Regions from separate parts of the Nonomuraea sp. NPDC048881 genome, predicted to be linked through region 1. Evidence: riboswitches for the same ligand, from Rfam matches in the RefSeq annotation. Region 1 holds a riboswitch; the other holds the start of a gene.

Region 1 (5,292 bases):
GCCGTCGTCGTGCAGCCCGCGGGCGAACTTGTGCGCGGCGGCCATCGGGCCGCCCGTGTGGGAGCTGGACGGTCCGATGCCGATCTTGAAGAGGTCGAAGACGCTGATCGCCATTGATGGGCGCCCTTCAGTTCAGGAAGTGCCGGGGCCCGCGGCGGGCCCCGGCGTTGGTGTCAGGACTCGCCTGAGGTGAGCGCCGTGTACTCCTCGGCGGACAGCAGGTCCTCCGCGTCGCCCTCCATGCGGACGCGGAACATCCAGCCGTCGCCGTACGGGTCGCTGTTGGCCAGCGACGGGTCGTCGGCCACGGCCGAGTTCACCTCGACGATCTCGCCGCCGACGGGCGCGTAGATCTCGCTCACCGACTTGGTGGACTCGACCTCGCCGACCGAGTCACCCGCCTCGACGGTCGAACCGACCTCGGGGAGCTGCACGAAGACGACGTCACCAAGAGCCTCGGCGGCGAAGGCCGTGATGCCGACGGTCACGGTGATGCCGTCGTCCACGCCCGACACCCACTCGTGCTCCTTGGTGTAGTTCAGGTCGTCAGGGATGTTGCTCACTTGTTCCTCCTGTAGAAGGGCAGCTCGACCAGGTCCATAGGTTCATGGCTGCCCCGGATGTCCACGGCCAGACCTGTGTCGGCCCCGGCGTCCACGTAGGCCATCGCGATGGGCTTGCCCAGGGTCTGGGAGGGCGCACCGCTGGTGACCTCGCCGACGACGGCGCCGTCGCGGGTGACCGGGTAGCCGTGACGCGGCACCCGGCGGCCCTGGGCGACCAGGCCGACGAGGCGGCGGCGGGGCTGGTCGTCCTTGACCGCCTCCAGTGCCGCCCTGCCGACGAAGTCACCGGGCTTGTCGAATTTCACCACTCTGCCCAGCCCCGCGTCGAACGGGGTCAGGTCGGAGCTCAGCTCGTTGCCGTAGAGCGGCATGCCGGCCTCCAGCCTGAGGGTGTCGCGGCTGGACAGACCGGCGGCGCGCAGCCCGTGCGGCTCGCCCGCGGCCTCCAGGGCGCGCCAGAGCGGCACGGCGTCCTGGTTGGCGACGAACAGCTCGAAGCCGTCCTCGCCGGTGTAGCCGGTACGGGCGATGAGCGCCTGGCGGCCGTCGACCACGCCGGGCAGGCCCGCGTAGTACTTGAGACCGTCGAGGTCGGCGTCGGTGAGCGTGGCCAGGATCTCCTGGGCCTTCGGGCCCTGGATCGCGATGAGGGCGTACTGCTGGGAGCGGTCATCGACCGCCGCGTCATACGACTTAGTGCGATTTTTCAGCTCATCCGCGACCTTGTCGGAGTTCGAGGCGTTGGCCACCACCATGAACTCCTCGTCCGCCAGCCGGTAGACGATGAGGTCGTCGAGCACCCCGCCGCGCTCGTCCACGATCATCGTGTACCTGGCCCGGCCGGGCGCGAGCGCCGACAGGTGGCCGACCAGCGCGTAGTCGAGGGCCTCTCCGGCCTGCGGACCGGTCAGGAAGATCTCGCCCATGTGCGAGAGGTCGAACAGCCCGGCCGCCTCGCGGACGGCTTTGTGCTCCGCCGACTCGCTGCCGTACCGGAGCGGCATGAGCCAGCCGGCGAAGTCGGTCAGCGTGGCGCCTAGGGCCTCGTGGACGTCTCGTAGCGGCGTAGGTCGGGACATTTGTCGCACCTCAGGACAGGATTGGATGCCAGCATCCTCCCCCTCTGTCATGGATGCCTGAGAGCTTCGCCCGAGTTTTACCGGACTTTCACCTTCGGCGAGGCCCCGAGGGCCTGCTTTCCAGAGGTCACCTCCCCGTAAGAACGCCTTACAGGGCTGCCGCGCGGTCCTTTGCCTTGAGAGGTTCGCGGGGAGGGCTTGCTCCTTCAGGGACCCTGACCGGCTGTCAGGGTGCTCTCCCGCACGGTTTCGCCGGTGATGTCCGTCAGCCTAGTGCCGTCATGGGGGTGTTGTCGCGCTTCGCCCCCCGCCATCCGCGGCATCCGCGACATCCCGCACGCAGCGAAAAGCGGCCGCGGCCCCGGAGAGGCGGGGTCGCGGCCGCGTTGGTGGCCGCGCGCGAGCCGGTCATGGCAGGTCAGCTCGCACGCGGCAGCTCGGGGCGGGCCGGCGGTGACCGGCCCGCGCGGGATCGAACCCGGAGATCAGGTCCTAGGGTCAGGCCCGCGCCCAGAGGGCGGGCACGTTCGGCGGCTCCCAGCCCGGCAGGCTGGTGTGCGCCTGGAGGCAGCGGTAGCTGACCCCCTGGTAGGTGACGACGTCTCCGGCCGTGTACGACTTGTAAGCCGTCCAGGTGGTGCCCTGGCCGTCCCCTCCGACGGTCAGGGTGAAGGACGCGGAGTGGTCCGCCGTCGTCCCGTCGCCGTTGATCCCTATGGTGTACGTCCCCGCCGCGACGCCGCTGGCGGTGGCGATCGTGACGGTGGACGACTGGCCCGCCTGAACCGTGGACGGGCTGAAGGAGACGGTGACCCCGCTCGGCACGTTCCCGGCGGAGAGCGCGACGCTCTGCGCCTGGCCGGACGTGACCTGGGTACTGACCGCCGCGGTAGCCGACTGACCGGCCTGGACCGATGCCGACGACGGGGTCACCGAGATCGAGTAGTCGTTCTCCGTGGGCGTGCCGGTGCCCACGGCGAGCTTCCATATGGCGTACGCGATGGCGTCGGAGTTGCGGTCGAGCGCCGTGGTGTTGATGGCGCTCGGGTAGCTGTCGCACGCGCTGTGGTAGCAGCGGTCGAACGCCTGCCCGGCCGAGCCGCCCCACTTGGCGGCCTGGGCCGAGCTCTTGACCGCCCCGGCCCCCGTGGCCAGGCCGCCGACCCGGACGCCCGCGCTCTTGAACGAGGCGTGGTCGCTGCGGCCGTCGCCCTCCCTGTCACCCTCGGTCTGCAGGCCGATGGTGGCGAAGTAGTCGTTGAAGGTGCGCTGGATCGCCGCGTCGTCGTCGTAGACGAAGTAGCCGGCGTTGGTCGAGGCGATCATGTCGAAGTTCAGGTACACCTCGACGCCGCTCGCGCCGCCGTTCTGCACGTAGTACCTGGACCCGACCATGCCCGCCTCTTCGGCGCCCCACCAGCCGAAGCGCACGTGCTTGGTGAGGGTGGGCTTGCGGGCGGCCAGGGTGAGGGCGTTCTCCAGGAGCGCGGCCGAGCCGGAACCGTTGTCGTTGATCCCGGGGCCGGCCGCGACGCTGTCGAGGTGGGCGCCGAGCATCACGGTCTGGTTGGCCGGGCCGCCCGGCCAGTCGGCGATCAGGTTGCTGCCGCCGCTGAAGTTCTGCACGCGGGTGGTGAAGCCGGCCGCGTCCAGCTTGCCCTTGATGTAGTTCATCGAGGCGGTGAAGCCCGGCCTGCCCGAGGCGCGGTTGCCGCCGTTGCTCGTGGCGATGGACTGCAACTGGCTCAGATGCGCCGTCACGTTCGCGACGGGGATGTCGGGCGCGGGGTCGGCGGCGGCGCCGGCCGGTCCGGCCGGCGTGGTGAGGGTCAGGGCCAACGCGGCGGTGGCCGCGGCGCCCAGCCTGAGCATGGCGTTCACGATCTGTGGCTCCTCAAGGGGGTTGGGCGGCCACTCCGGCGTGGCCGCCCAGGTCGTGCGACTTAGACCGGCTGCCAGAGGGCAGGGGTGTTGGGCGGCTCCCAGCCCGGCAGGCTGGTGTGCGCCTGGAGGCAGCGGTAGCTGGTGCCCTGGTAGGTGACGGTCTGTCCGGCCGTGTAGGCCGTGTACGTCTGCCACGTGGTGCCCTGGCCGCCGCCCACCGTCAGGCTGAAGGAGGCCGAGTGGTCGGCGCTCGCGCCGTCGGCGTTCAGGCTGATCGTGTACGTGCTGGGCGTCACGCCGCTCGTGGTCGCGAACGTCACCGTGGACGACTGCCCGGCGGTGATCGTGGACGGGTTGAAGCTGACTGTCACGCCCGCGGGCACGTTGCTCGCCGCCAGGGCGATGCTCTGCGCCTGACCGGCGGTGACCTGCGTGCTGACCGTGGCGGTGGCCGACTGACCGGCCTGCACCGAGGCCGACGACGGCGTCACGCCGAAGGAGTAGTCGTTCGGCGAGCTCTGCCCGATCTGCAGGTTGTAGGTGGCCTGGCGGTCCACGTCGGCGCCGTCGGCCGTGATGGCGATCGAGTGGCTGCCCTGCGGGCTGCTCGCCGAGGTGTTGATAGTCAGCGTCGAGCTCTGCCCCGCGGTGATGGTGGCCGGGCTGAACGAGGCGGTCACGCCGGCCGGCAGGGTGCCGGTCCGTAGGGTGATCGACTGCGCCGAGCCGCCGGTCACGGTGGTGCTCACCGTGGTCGTGGTGCTCTGGCCGGGAGTCACGCTGCCGGAGGCGGGGTTCAGGTTGACCGAGAAGTCGTTGCTGCCCTGGGTGCAGGTCGGCTCGCCGGACTGGGCCCGTACGCTGACGCCGTCCCAGGCGTTCTTGACCACGTTGAACTCGGTGCAGCTGCCCGGGTACAGGGTCTTGGCGGCCTGGAGGGTGGCGACCCTGGCCTTGGCGTGCGTCCACGGCTGGGTCTTCATGTTCAGCGCGGACATGAAGACCTCACCGGCCTTGCGGATGCCGATGCCGGTGATCGCGGCGCCGTTGTCGCAGCGGGTGCTGGCGGGCTTGCCCGAGGGGTTGGTGCCCTCGGCCACCAGGTAGAACCAGTGGTTCTGCGGGCCGGCCGCCGCGTGCACCTCGGTGTTGGGGATGGAGGCGCTGTAGCAGTTCGGGTGGCTGAGGGCCGACGGGTTGTACATGTTGCGGATCGGCCCGGCCCCGGAGAGGTTGACCTCCTCGCCGACCAGGTAGTCCGGCGGGTCGTTCGGGTTGTTGGCGTACGCCTCGGTGAGCGCGCCGAAGATGTCGCCGGTGGACTCGTTCATGCCGCCGGTCTCGTTGCCGCTGCCCGAGCCGCCGCTGGTGAACTGGAAGATGCCGTGGCCGAACTCGTGGCCGACCACGTCCATCGACGTGAGCTGCTGGGAGTTGGCGGAGTTGTGGCCGAAGGAGCCGTACTGGCCGTTCCAGTAGGCGTTGACGTCGGCCAGGCCGACGCGGGCCGGGTAGCCGCCGCCCTGGCCGTTGATGCCGTTGCGGCCGAGCCAGGCGCTCAGCATGTCCCATTCCCGCTGCGCGGCGTAGAGCGCGTCGACGCAGGCGGTCTCCAGGTTCGTGCCCGAGCCGTTGCCCCAGGTGTCGGTGGTCTTCGTGTACGGCGAGCCGTTCTGGCCGCCGCACGCCACGCCGCTCCTGCGGGGGTCGCGCATCGTGTACGAGGGGCTGGTGTCGATGGTGACGGTGCCGACGTAGTAGCT
Region 2 (5,292 bases), on a different contig from region 1:
CAGGTAGGCCGCCAGGTGGCCGCGGACCGCGACCGGGCCGACGCCGGGGCCGCCGCCGCCGTGCGGGATGCAGAACGTCTTGTGCAGGTTGAGGTGGGACACGTCGGCGCCGAACTCGCCCGGCTTGGCCAGGCCCACCAGGGCGTTGAGGTTGGCGCCGTCGACGTAGACCTGGCCGCCGGCCTCGTGCACCTTGGCGCAGACCTCGGTGATCGACTCCTCGTACACGCCGTGCGTGGACGGGTACGTCACCATGATCGCGGCAAGCTTGTCGCGGTGCTTGGCGATCTTGGCGTCCAGGTCGGCCAGGTCGATGTTCCCGTCGCTGTCGCAGGCCACGACGACGACCCGCATGCCCGCCATGACGGCGCTGGCCGCGTTCGTGCCGTGGGCCGAGGACGGGATCAGGCACACGTCCCGCTCGGTGTCGCCGTTGGCCTGGTGGTAGGCGCGGATGGCCAGCAGGCCGGCGAACTCGCCCTGGGAGCCGGCGTTCGGCTGGATGGAGACCGCGTCGTAGCCGGTCACCTCGGCCAGCCAGCCCTCCAGGGTGCCGATGAGCTCCCGGTAGCCCTCGGTCTGGGCCTCCGGCGCGTACGGGTGCACGCCGGCGAACTCCGGCCAGGTGATCGGCTCCATCTCGGTGGTCGCGTTCAGCTTCATCGTGCACGAGCCGAGCGGGATCATCGAACGGTCGAGCGCGATGTCCTTGTCCTGGAGTCTGCGCAGGTAGCGCAGCATCGCGGTCTCGGAGCGGTGGCTGTGGAAGACCGGGTGGGTCAGGTAGTCCGACTCGCGCAGCAGGTCGGCCGGCAGCGCGTCGGCCTCCAGCGCCACCTCCTCGCGCTCGACGCCGAAGGCGGCCCACACCTTGACCAGCTCGGCGGCGCCGGTCTTCTCGTCGCAGGCGATCGAGACGTGATCGTCGCCGGCCTGCCACAGGTTGACGCCCCGCTCGGCCGCGGCGGCCACCACCTCGGCGGCCCTGCCGGGAACCCGGACGAGCACGGTGTCGAAGAACTCGCCGTGCACGACCTCCAGGCCGGCCTCGCGCAGCCCGCCGGCCAGCGCGACGGCGTGCCGGTGCACGCGGTGCGCGATCCGGCGCAGGCCCTCGGGGCCGTGGTAGACGGCGTACATGCCGGCGATCACGGCCAGCAGGACCTGGGCGGTGCAGATGTTGCTGGTGGCCTTCTCGCGGCGGATGTGCTGCTCGCGGGTCTGCAGGGCCAGCCGGTAGGCGGGGTCGCCGTCGACGTCGACCGACACGCCGACCAGACGGCCGGGCATCTGCCGCTGCAGGCCCTCGCGTACGGACATGTAGGCCGCGTGCGGCCCGCCGAACCCGAAGGAGACGCCGAAGCGCTGGGAGGAGCCGACGGCGATGTCGGCGCCCAGCTCGCCGGGGGCGGCCACCAGCGTGAGGGCCAGCAGGTCGGCGGCGGCCACGACGAGCGCGCCCGCCTCGTGCGCCCTGGCGGCCACGTCGCGGAAGTCGCGCAGGCGGCCCGAGGCGCCCGGGTACTGGACGAGCACGCCGAAGCACTCGGGCAGCTCGCCGTCGAGGTCGTGCTCGACCAGCGTGATGCCGAGCGGCTCGGCGCGGGTGGCCAGCACGGCCTTGGTCTGGGGCAGCGTGTCGGCGTCGACCACGAACACGTCGCTCTTGGACTTGCCGGCCCGGCGGGCCAGCGTCATGGCCTCGGCCGCGGCGGTGGCCTCGTCCAGCAGGGAGGCGCCGGCGACGTCGAGGCCGGTCAGGTCGGAGACGACCGTCTGGAAGTTCAGCAGCGCCTCCAGGCGGCCCTGCGAGATCTCCGGCTGGTACGGCGTGTAGGCGGTGTACCAGCCCGGGTTCTCCAGCAGGTTGCGCCGGATGACGGCGGGCGTGACGGTGTCGTAGTAGCCCAGGCCGATCATGGAGGTCAGCACCCGGTTGCGGGAGGCCAGCTCGCGCAGCTCGGCGATGGCCTCGGTCTCGCTCGCGGCGGCCGGCAGCTTGAGCCGGTCCTTGACCCTGATGGCCTCGGGCACGGCCACGGCCACCAGATCGCCGACGGACTCGAAGCCCACGGCCTCGAGCATGCGCTGCTGCTCGGACTCCGATGGGCCGATGTGCCTGGACGAGAACGGCGGAGCGGACAGGTCGGTCATGGAGGTTGCCTCCCGAGGCTTGGAGACCGGCGCCAGGGCGCGGGCGAGTGCCGGATCTCCCCCTCTGTCATCGCGACGTCATCGCGACCTGAGAGCTTCACCCCACCGTGGGGCTTGCACCGTCGGTGAGGTGCGCCTGGCGGGCGCACCTGCTTTCCAGAGTTGCCTCACCCGAGCGGTACGGGATGCCTGAGAGATTCCGGGGAGGGTTGCTCCTTCGGCGCCCCAGGACCGAAGCCCAGGGACTCTCCCGCACGGGGTCATCAGCCTTACTCTGTCCTAGATTACTACGGTGTGTTCAGCGGTTCAGCTCACCCCGTGCGGCGTGCGCGACGCCGCTTGGCGAGCTCGTCAGCGGGATGGTCGGCCGGGACGGTGTCCTCGACCGCCGCCCGTTCCCCCGGCAGCTCCGCGAGGGAGCCCTCGACCTCTCGCCAGACCCGGCCGAGGGCGATGCCGAACACGCCCTGGCCGCCCTGGAGGAGATCGATCACCTCGTCGGCCGAGGTGCACTCGTAGACGCTGACACCGTCGCTCATGAGCGTGATCTGCGCGAGGTCGGCGACCCCGCGGTCACGCAGATGCTGCACCGCGGTGCGGATCTGCTGCAACGACACCCCGGTGTCGAGCAGCCGCTTGACGACCTTGAGCACCAGGATGTCGCGGAAGCTGTAGAGCCGCTGCGAGCCCGAGCCGTGCGCGGCTCTTATCGTGGGCTCGACCAGGCCCGTGCGCGCCCAGTAGTCGAGCTGCCTGTAGGTGATGCCGGCCGCCGAGCAGGCTGTGGGCCCGCGGTATCCGATGTCGTCGGGCACCGTCGCGGGCTGCTCGTCGAAGAGCAGTCCCTGCTCTCCGGCACGCTGCCGCGCGCTCTCGCGCCGCACCGGATCTTCCTGGCCGGCCGTCTTTCCCTCGCCGCTGCTGACCGCCACGCGGACCTCCGGCTTTCTCTCATCCCATGGCCTGATCTGGGGGTTCGTAAAGGGCGACCACGGGTTTCACTTGCACCGTAGGACCGTGACCATGCTCAGTCAACGATCCGGCTCGGCGCGTCGTGAAGCGTAAATGCACTGAAATACCTACCCCGCCCTGCCGAAGTCCTCGGGAGTGATCGTGTCAAGGAACTCCCTGAACTTCTCCACCTCGTCCTCCTGGTCGTCAGGGATGATCACACCGGCCTCCTGGACCACCTCTTCGCTGGCGAAGATGCGCGCGCCGGTGCGCAGCGCCAGGGCGATCGAGTCGGAGGGGCGGGCGCTGACCTCCACGCCGTTGGAGAACACCAGGTCGGCGAAGAAGATGCCGTCACGCAGGGCCACGATGTTGACCGCGCGCAGCCCGACGCCGAGCGCGCTCAGCACGTCCCTGAACAGGTCGTGGGTGAGCGGCCGGGGCGGCGGCTCCTCGGCCTGCGCCAGGGCGATCGCGGTCGCCTCGGTCATGCCGATCCAGATCGGAAGGAACCGTTCCCCGTGTGCCTCCTTGAGCAAGACGATCGGCTGATTTGTGGGCATCTCAACTCGAACGCCCACGACCTCCATCTGCAACACGGGCTGCTCCGTATTCGGCCGGCCGGTCGCCCGGCACAGCTGTTGACTGGGTCGTTTCTGCTACACGCTTATGCATTTCAACGTAACACCCGTCAGGCCTGGAATGTGCCCCGGCCTTCCAGCTCTGTGCCCTCAGCGGCCCAGGACAGACCTGACGCCGAGGCGCACCAGGGAGGCGTGCAGGTCGAGCAGGAGCGTGGACAACTCCCTGGCGGCCTCGTCGGCCTCGCCGATGGCGCCGGGCGCGCGCCGCTTGAGTATGGGCGCGACGGTCTGCTCGACCAGCCCGCACTCCCGCTCGGCGGCGGCCTTGACCGCGCGCAGGTGGCGGGCGTGCAGGCCGAAACGGGCCAGGGCGCCGACGCTGCGCGCGATCTTCAGCGCCTCCTCGTCGTAGCGCCTGGCCACGGGGGCCAGCAGGCCGTAGTCCTCCAGCTCGGCGAGGGTCTCCTCGTCGATGCCGGCCGCCTCCAGCAACTGGGCCCGGTCGTAGCGGATCTCCTGGGTCTGCTGCACCGCGCGCGGACGGCCGAAGCTCTCGGCCATCTTGTCCTTGATCACCCGCAGCGGCAGGTAGTGGTCGCGCTGCTCGGTCAGGATGAAACGCAACTGCTCGACGTGGAGATGGGTGAACTTGCGGTAGCCCGAGGGGCTGCGCTCGGGCTCGATCAGCCCCTCACCCTCCAAGAAGCGGATCTTGGACACGGTGACGTCGGGGAACTCGCCCTGCAGCAGGGCGAGCACCTCCCCGATGCTCATGTGCGAGCGTGCCGCCTGTGAGCTCATGCGCCGGCGTTGACCCTCATCAGGAAGACGAGGCGGAACTTGCCGATCTGCACCTCGTCTCCGGAGTGCAGGGGAACCTCCTCGATGCGCTCCCGGTTGACGTAGGTGCCGTTGAGGCTGCCCACGTCGCGTACGGAGAACTGGCCGCCGCGGTGGCGGTAGAACTCGACGTGGCGACGGGAGACGGTGATGTCGTCGAGGAAGATGTCGCTCTCCGGGTGGCGCCCGGTCGTGGTGAGGTCTTTGTCCAGCCGGAACCGGCTGCCCTGGTTGGGCCCCCTGGTGACCGTGAGCAACGCCGTGCCGGGCGGGAGCTGTTCGACCAGCGCCCGTTCGGCCAGGAGCATGTCGCCTGTCTCAGCCTCGTACGCCTCGATTCCCGCGACCGAGATCGTCGACGTGGTGTCCCCGGAGACCTCGGGTCTGGTCAGCGGTGACCCACAGCGGGAACAGAAACGGGCATCCTCGGGGTTGGCGTGCCCGCACTGCGTGCAGTAGACGCTCGGCATCGATCGGCTCGGCCTCCTACCGCGAAGACGCGGCGACGGTGCTGGGGACGCGCCTGCCTTCGCTCTTCAAGTTTGCGAATGCCGCAACTTACGCTGATCAGCGGCAAAGGTCAAGGCGGGGCGCTGGACTGCGGTTCGGACGCTGACAAAGTTACCGCCGCCCCCACCCCGTGGTCCATGCCGCCGCGCGTTTCTACATTACGATCTTGCGGCACTCCGCGCGCACATCTCGGGCGAAGGCTTTTCGGCTACTCTACGTGATCAGACGGCCGCCTGCTCGACCACGCGGGCCC

Evidence for each region. Region 1 has a riboswitch for glycine ahead of gcvT (glycine cleavage system aminomethyltransferase GcvT). Riboswitches for the same ligand answer to the same signal wherever they lie in the genome.
Region 2: it holds a riboswitch for glycine, as region 1 does, so the genes downstream of both, gcvP (aminomethyl-transferring glycine dehydrogenase) here and gcvT (glycine cleavage system aminomethyltransferase GcvT) in region 1, are expected to answer to the same signal.

The regions. Positions count from the first base shown of each region.
Region 1 covers NZ_JBEZGC010000001.1:975,775-981,066, forward strand. The annotation lists gene AB0C33_RS04645 (L-serine ammonia-lyase) at 1-114, opposite strand, end outside; gene gcvH (glycine cleavage system protein GcvH) at 174-563, opposite strand; gene gcvT (glycine cleavage system aminomethyltransferase GcvT) at 560-1,645, opposite strand; glycine riboswitch at 1,680-1,779, opposite strand; glycine riboswitch at 1,800-1,897, opposite strand; gene AB0C33_RS04660 (M28 family peptidase) at 2,144-3,517, opposite strand; gene AB0C33_RS04665 (M4 family metallopeptidase) at 3,589-5,292, opposite strand, start outside.
Region 2 covers NZ_JBEZGC010000003.1:326,783-332,074, reverse strand. The annotation lists gene gcvP (aminomethyl-transferring glycine dehydrogenase) at 1-2,154, opposite strand, end outside; glycine riboswitch at 2,321-2,417, opposite strand; gene AB0C33_RS12380 (MerR family transcriptional regulator) at 2,466-3,086, opposite strand; gene AB0C33_RS12375 (bifunctional nuclease family protein) at 3,234-3,704, opposite strand; gene AB0C33_RS12370 (MerR family transcriptional regulator) at 3,837-4,463, opposite strand; gene AB0C33_RS12365 (FHA domain-containing protein) at 4,487-4,999, opposite strand; gene AB0C33_RS12360 (mannose-1-phosphate guanyltransferase) at 5,261-5,292, opposite strand, start outside.